3 regions of the Dactylosporangium sp. NPDC050688 genome follow, and region 1 is predicted to be linked to each of the others. Evidence: riboswitches for the same ligand, from Rfam matches in the RefSeq annotation. Region 1 holds a riboswitch; each other region holds the start of a gene.
What was found. A riboswitch is a leader RNA that binds a small molecule or an ion and turns the genes downstream of it on or off. The one in region 1 is predicted to bind cyclic di-AMP.
Positions count from the first base shown of each region.

Region 2: linked by a shared signal. The riboswitch ahead of AB0H83_RS40175 (hypothetical protein) and the one ahead of AB0H83_RS06085 (hypothetical protein) in region 1 are both predicted to bind cyclic di-AMP.
Region 3: linked by a shared signal. The riboswitch ahead of AB0H83_RS43350 (NlpC/P60 family protein) and the one ahead of AB0H83_RS06085 (hypothetical protein) in region 1 are both predicted to bind cyclic di-AMP.

Region 1 covers NZ_JBFAIC010000004.1:106,079-108,318, reverse strand. Annotated here, with positions in the region: gene AB0H83_RS06090 (polyprenyl synthetase family protein) at 1-58, shown strand, start outside; gene AB0H83_RS06085 (hypothetical protein) at 187-945, opposite strand; cyclic di-AMP (ydaO/yuaA leader) riboswitch at 1,075-1,217, opposite strand; gene AB0H83_RS06080 (diguanylate cyclase) at 1,264-2,240, opposite strand, start outside.
Region 2 covers NZ_JBFAIC010000063.1:12,836-15,075, forward strand. Annotated here, with positions in the region: gene AB0H83_RS40175 (hypothetical protein) at 1-960, opposite strand, end outside; cyclic di-AMP (ydaO/yuaA leader) riboswitch at 997-1,140, opposite strand; gene AB0H83_RS40180 (glycoside hydrolase family 19 protein) at 1,544-2,240, shown strand, end outside.
Region 3 covers NZ_JBFAIC010000074.1:25,916-28,155, forward strand. Annotated here, with positions in the region: gene AB0H83_RS43345 (methyltransferase domain-containing protein) at 1-125, opposite strand, end outside; gene AB0H83_RS43350 (NlpC/P60 family protein) at 159-1,163, opposite strand; cyclic di-AMP (ydaO/yuaA leader) riboswitch at 1,172-1,316, opposite strand; gene AB0H83_RS43355 (ABC transporter ATP-binding protein) at 1,650-2,240, shown strand, end outside.

The sequences.
Region 1 (2,240 bases):
GGCGGCGGTCGCCGAACTCGTCGCCCTGGCCCGCTGGGCCACCCGCCACCCCGCCTGAACAGCCCGCCCACCGTCCACGCAGACCGCAGACCCGCGGACCGCAGACCCGCGGACCCGCGGGCCGGCGGACCGCAGACCGCCGGTCAGCGAAACCGCGGCCGGCCGGCAACAGCGGCGCGGTCCCGGTCAGGTCAGCGCGCCGACCACCTGCTCCGCGCGCGAGGCGTGCTTCTGGTACGCCCCCGGGAACGCCGAACGCTGCACCGCCTGCGCGGCCGCGGTCACGCTCATCCGCTGCCAGCCCTGCACCCGCGACAGTGCGGAGTAGAACAGCATCGCGGCGTGGGACGGGTCCATCAGCTGCGTCACCGTGCCCCAGCCCTGGCTGGCCCGCTGCTGGAAGAGCCCGACCGAGTCGTGGTCGGACCCGACGCCCTGATGCGGCAGCCGCAGCGAGGCCGGCACGGCGGAGCTGGCGACGTTGTACAGGTCGCTCTCCTGCATGGCGGTCGCGACCGCGATCACGAGGGCCCGGTCGGGCATGCCCTGCGCCCTGCCCTGCTTGACGATCAGCGCCGCGTTGTCCATCTGCTGCTGGTCGAGCCCGGCGACCGGCCGCACGACCGGCGGCGCGGGCGGCACCGGCGGCACGGCCGGCGCCGCGGCGGCGAACGGCCCCGGCGACGACGCGTCCGGCGCGGCGGCGGCACCGGACAGAGCGCCCGGGGAAACGCCCGGGGAAACGCCCGGGGAAACGGTCCGGGAGGCGGCCGCGACGGCGCCCGGCTCGGCGTACGCGGAGCCCGCGAACACCGACGTCGGCGAGTCCGCCGGCACGGTGGCCAGCAGCGTGGCGGACAGCACGGCGACCGAGACGGTGCCGGGTCTCCCGCCGAGCACGAGACGGCGATGTCGCGGCTGGAACTGGCGTGGCAACGGCTTCACTACTGAGAAAGTCCTTCGTGGCAGGCAGCACATGGCATGCGGCATCGGCACGGCGCCGGACGGCGGCGTGCTGGAAGGGGGAACCAGTGGTGAGGCGCTACGACGGCGAGCGGGCGGCCATCATCGGCAGACTCCTTCCGGTGCCGCCTACCGGGTTAGCTGACGGGTTCGGGCGGGAAGTTTCGCCCTACCGTGGCTCGGCCACGGATACACCCCAGAGGACGATGTGGGTCCCCGGCTCGCGAAGTCTCGCGACTCGACGGCGCCTGCCCGGCAGCGCCGATGCGGCGCAGGTCGACCGGAGCAGACATCCCGACCCTACTGGGCGGCTTCCGGGCGGGCCAACCGCAGCACCTGCATACCACCCGGAGCACCCGAACGCTCACCGAACGCTGTCACCCGTCTGGTCACCTCGCCGGCATGACGACTGCCCTTGACCAGGTACATCTCGCGGTCCGCGGCCCGCAGCGCGGCCCCCGCGTCCTCCACCGTGTCATCGATCACGGCCACGCCGACGCTGACCCGTACCCGCATGATGTGCCCCTCGTGCGTGACCGGCGCGGAGACCGACCGCTCGAGGCGGTCGACGAGCGCGCCGAGGTCGGCGACGCTCACGTTGCCGGTCAGGACGACGAACTCGTCGCCGCCGAGCCGCGCGACGGTGTCGGTGGGCCGGACCAGCGACTGCAGCCGGTGCGCGACGGCGACGAGGACCGCGTCGCCGGCGTCGTGGCCGAGGGTGTCGTTGACCACCTTGAAGTCGTCGAGATCGCAGAAGAGCAGCGCGCTGAGCACGCCGTCGGTACGGGCGAGCCGGAGCGCGGCGGTGAGGGCCTCGGTGAACGCCTCGCGGTTGACCAGGCCGGTCAGCGGGTCACGGGAGGCCCGGCGGACCAGGTCCGCCTCGGTCGCCTTGCGGCCGGTGATGTCCTGCACCTGCGTGATCGCGAACGCGGGCGAGCCGGCCACGACGGACATGGTGGCGGAGATCCAGATCGTCTCGCCGTCGCCGCGCACACAGCGGACCTCGTGGTCGCGGACGGACCCGATGCCGCCGGCGAAGACCTCCCGGCTGTGGTCGAGGTCGTCGGGGTGGATGACGTCGCCGAAGCGCATCGAGACGAGCACGTCCTCGTCCCGGCCGAGCAGCTCGCACAGGGCCGGGTTGACCCGCACGATCCGGGCCAGGTCGGTGCCCTCCAGGCCGATCATGCACATGCCGGTGCCGGCGCCGTTGAACGCGAGCCGGAACGCGGCCTCGCTGGCCGCCAGGTGCCGGCGCTCCCGGCGCAGCG
Region 2 (2,240 bases), on a different contig from region 1:
GTGGTCGCTGGACGGGTCCCCGCCGACGCCGCTGTAGTGGTGCCAGCCGACCGCCGGCGTCCACACCTGCTTGAACCAGATGACGTACATGACGCCGAGCCGGTCCGCGTTCTTGACGAAGTAGGTCGCCAGGTTGGCCCCGTAGACCTTGTCCTCGCCGGCGGCGACCCCGCCGAAGCCGGACTTGGCCTGCACCGAGAAGTCGCACGCGCGGCCCTTCGGGTGCTCGTACGGCCCGCTCGGCCGGTAGCACGAGACGAACCGCTTGAACCCGGCCGCCTGCGCCTGCCGCATCGCGTGCAGGGTGCGCTGGGTGAGGCAGCCCGAGGTGGTGGGGTCATCCATCTTGCAGGACTCCGACGACCAGCCGCCGCTCGCGTTGCGCGGCGAGGGCTGGGCGAGGGGCAGGTTGGCGGAGACGAAGCCGTTGCTCGGGCCGCCCGCCTGGGCCAGCCCCTTCTCGGCTTCCTTCTTCTTCGCGGCCATCACCGCGACCTGCTCCTGCTGGAGCTTGACCTCAGCCTCGAGGGCCTCCTTCTGCGCCTTCTGGTCTCTCTGGAGCTGGTTGAGCTCACGCAGCAGGTTGTCGTTGTGGTGGGCGATCTCGTCGATCGAGCCGGCCCGCTCGGCGAACCCGGTCGGGCTGCCCGAGTCCATCAGCGCCATGAACGTGGTCAGCGGCCCCGTCCGGTACGCCGCGACGGCGATCGCGGACACCTGCTCGGTGACCCGGGCGAGGTCGGCCTCGGTCGTGGCGAGCTTGGCGGTCAGCTCGGCCTGGTGCTTGATCGAGGCGTCGTACTTGTCCTTCGCCTCGATCCAGGCACGGGTGCTCTGGTCGAGGACCTGCGCGAGGGTCGCGTTGGACCCCTCGTCGCCGGTGTCGTCTCCCGGCTCGGCGGCGGCCGGCATGGCGGCCATCCCGAGCAGGACGGCGGCCGTCATCAGGACGGCGAGCATCCGCCGACCGGGATGTCGTGAAGACATCTGGCTCGTTGTTCCTTCCGTCGGCCGCCGACCGGGTTAGCTGACGGGTTCGGGACGGAACGATCCCTACCGCGGTCACCCGCAGATTCACCCCAGTTACGGTTGGGTCCCCGATTCGCCGGTGTCGAGCCGGCGATTAGGCGGCAGTCGCGTCCGGCACCGCGGGGGGCGGTGCCCTGTCGGACGAGACCGAAGGCCAGCCTACTCAGGGCGATCAGCCCGCGCAGCGCACGGCTTGTCCGCCGCTGTGACCCACCTCGCGACACGGTGGCATCTCAGCAGGTCGCCTAAGTCGGGGGAAAGAAAAACACGTGACGCAAATCACGAAATCATTTGGTCGTTTGCGGTAATACCCCGCCTGACCTGGTTGTTCTCCGCAACTCGCCGATCGCGCACCGTCACCATCGAACCGGCTCCCGCCCGTGCCGGCGCCGCCCGGGCACGGCAGCTTAGGGAAACCGTAAAGGTTGTTCATTATTCGATGTTGTTCGCTGCTCCGGCCGGGCCCGCCTGGTCGGATGGGCGTACAGCAGTCGATGTGAACGGAAGTGATCTGGTGTCCAGAGTGCGCCTGTTGGCGATGCTCGCCGCGACCGCAGTCGCCGGTGGGGTCGTCGCGGTCTTCAACATGCTGCCCGCGTCGGCGGCCAGCTGCGCGGCCGCGTGGCAGTCGTCGGCGGTCTACACCGGCGGCGCGACCGTGTCCCACAACGGCCGCAACTTCCTCGCCAAGTGGTGGACGCAGAACGAGGCGCCGCCCGGGACCAGCGGGGTCTGGCAGGACCAGGGCGCGTGCGGCGGGAGCACCCCGCAGCCGCCGACGCAGACCGGGTCCGCCGGCGGGTGCAGCTTCCCGGCGTGGGTGCAGGGGCGCAACTACGTCACCGGCGACATCGTGAAGTTCACCGACGGCAAGTACTACATCGCCGAGCACGACAACCCGGGGTACAGCCCGACGATCAGCACCTGGTACTGGGATCCGTACACCTGCAACGGGGGAGGCGGGAGCACGACGCCGCCGCCGAACAACCCGACCACCAACCCGCCGTCGAACGGGGCGTTCGTGGTCAGCGAGGCGCAGTTCAACCAGATGTTCCCGAACAGGAACCCGTTCTACACGTACAACGGCCTGGTCGCGGCACTGAACGCGTACCCGGCGTTCGCGAAGACCGGCAGCGACGCCACCCGCAAGCAGGAGGCGGCGGCGTTCCTCGCGAACGTGAACCACGAGACCGGCGGGCTGGTGCACATCG
Region 3 (2,240 bases), on a different contig from region 1:
GGCCCGCAGCCGAGGTCGACGACGGCGACCGGGGTGGTGGTCGGGATGCGCGCGACGAGCTCGTGGAAGGGGCGGGACCGCTCGTCGGCGAAGCGGGCGTACTGCTCGGGATCCCAGGAGGCCATGCCCCATCTTGCCGGGCATGGCCTCCTGGAGGGTCAGCTGACCCGGCCGAAGCCCCGGATGTTCGTGCGCGAGGCGAGGGACTGGATCTCCACGGTCCTGCCGGTCGTCGGAGCGTGGATCATCTGGTTGTTGCCGATGTAGAGACCGACGTGGGTGATGTTGCTGGTTGAGGAGCCGAAGAAGACCAGGTCACCGGGGGCGGCGTCGGCCCGTGCAACATGTGGCAGCCCGTTGTACTGACCTTGGGCGGTCCTGGGCAGGGTTCTGCCGCTGGCGTTCTTCCACGACGCCCACGTAAGGCCGGAGCAGTCATAGCTGCCGGGTCCTGACGCTCCCCACTTGTAGGGCTTGCCGATCTGGTTCCAGGCGAAGGTGACCGCCTTGCCGGCCACGCCCGACACCGCTGGCGGCGGACCAGCCGGCTTCGCCGAACCCGAGGTCTTGGTGCTACCGGCGGCGGTGGCCCGGCGCTTGAGATCCTCGAGCTTCTTGACGTCGCCCTCGATCTTCTTCTTCTTGGTCTCCAGCTCGGCCTTCTTCGCGTTCTCGGCGGCGAGCGTGTCGTTGATCTTCTGCTGCTCCTCGGCGAGTTTGACCTTCGCCTCCTGGAAGGCCCCGATCTCCGCCTGCTGATGCTTGTTGATCTGCTGCAGGGTGGTGATCTGGTCCATCAGTGAATCGGAGGACCGCGCGCCGAAGATGACCGAGAGGGTGCCGAGCTTGCCCGAGGTCTTGAACGCGGCCACCGCCAGGACGTCCACGTTGGCGCCGGCGGCGGCGGCACTGTCGGCGAACGGCTGCAGCTTCTTCTGCAGATCGACGTTGGCCGCCTGAGCGATGGCGAGATCTTCGTTGACCTTGTTGTAAGCCTCGACCGTAGCTTCGAACTCGTCGCCCATCTTCTCCAGCTGGGCCTCGATCTCGGCGAGGGTGGGATCGGCCTTGGCGACGCTCGCAGGCGCCACGACGGCCAGCGCGACGGCCCCGATGACCAGGGAGCGCAGCAAGGACCGCTTGGCGCGGTGTCCAGCGGACAAGGGATGACCCTTCTTCACTGACCGCCTACCGGGTTAGCTGACGGGTTCGGGCGGGAAGAGTGCGCCCTACCGCGCTTCGCGGATTCACCCCAAGGACCCTGGGTCCCCGGCTCGACAGCGCCAGAGCGGCGCTCGATTCGGCGGCGCTTGCCCGGCGCCGCCCGGGGTGGGCGACGGACTGCCGTGCAGGCCAGGACATAACTTAACGTGATCACCAGCGAAGCGAAACCCGCCCGCGTTCTTCTATATCTATTACCCCAAAAGTCCGAATCACGGCGGGTCGTCGGTCCACATCGGACGGTGATGCAACACAGAAGATGGTGTTGACGGACACACATTTGGGGCTTGATTCTGCTCTGAGACCCGGTTAAATACACGTAACTTTATTCACCGTCGATGCACATAGTTCGCCCACTCCGAACACCCCCGGAGGAGCGTCACCCCGTGTTGCGTGTCCAGAACCTCGAGGTCGTCTACGACGACGTGATGCTGGTACTTCGCGGCGTCAGCCTGCAGGTGCCACCCGGTCGCATCGTCGCGCTGCTCGGCGCGAACGGTGCGGGCAAGACCACCCTGCTGCGGGCCCTGTCGGGCCTGCTCGGCGTCCATGACGGCGCCGTCACCAAGGGTGCGGTCACGCTCGACGACCGCCCCATCCACCGGCTCAGGCCGGCCGCCGTGGTCCGCCGCGGTGTGTCGCAGGTGATGGAGGGACGAAGAACGTTCGCCGAGCTGACCGTCGAGGAGAACCTGCGGCTCGGCGCCCACACCCGCCCGAAGGGCCGGGCGGAGGCCATGGACCGCATGTACACCCTCTTCCCCGTCCTCGCCCAGCGCCGCGGCAGCATCGCCGGATACCTCTCCGGCGGCGAGCAGCAGATGCTGGCGATGGGGCGGGCGCTCATGTCCGACCCGGCGTACCTGCTGCTCGACGAGCCCAGCCTCGGCCTCGCGCCGCGCCTGGTCGAGCAGGTCCGCGACCTGATCGTGCAGATCAACCGGGCCGGCACCGGCGTGCTGCTGGTCGAGCAGAACGCGACCATGGCGCTGTCCATCGCCGAGCACGGATACGTGCTG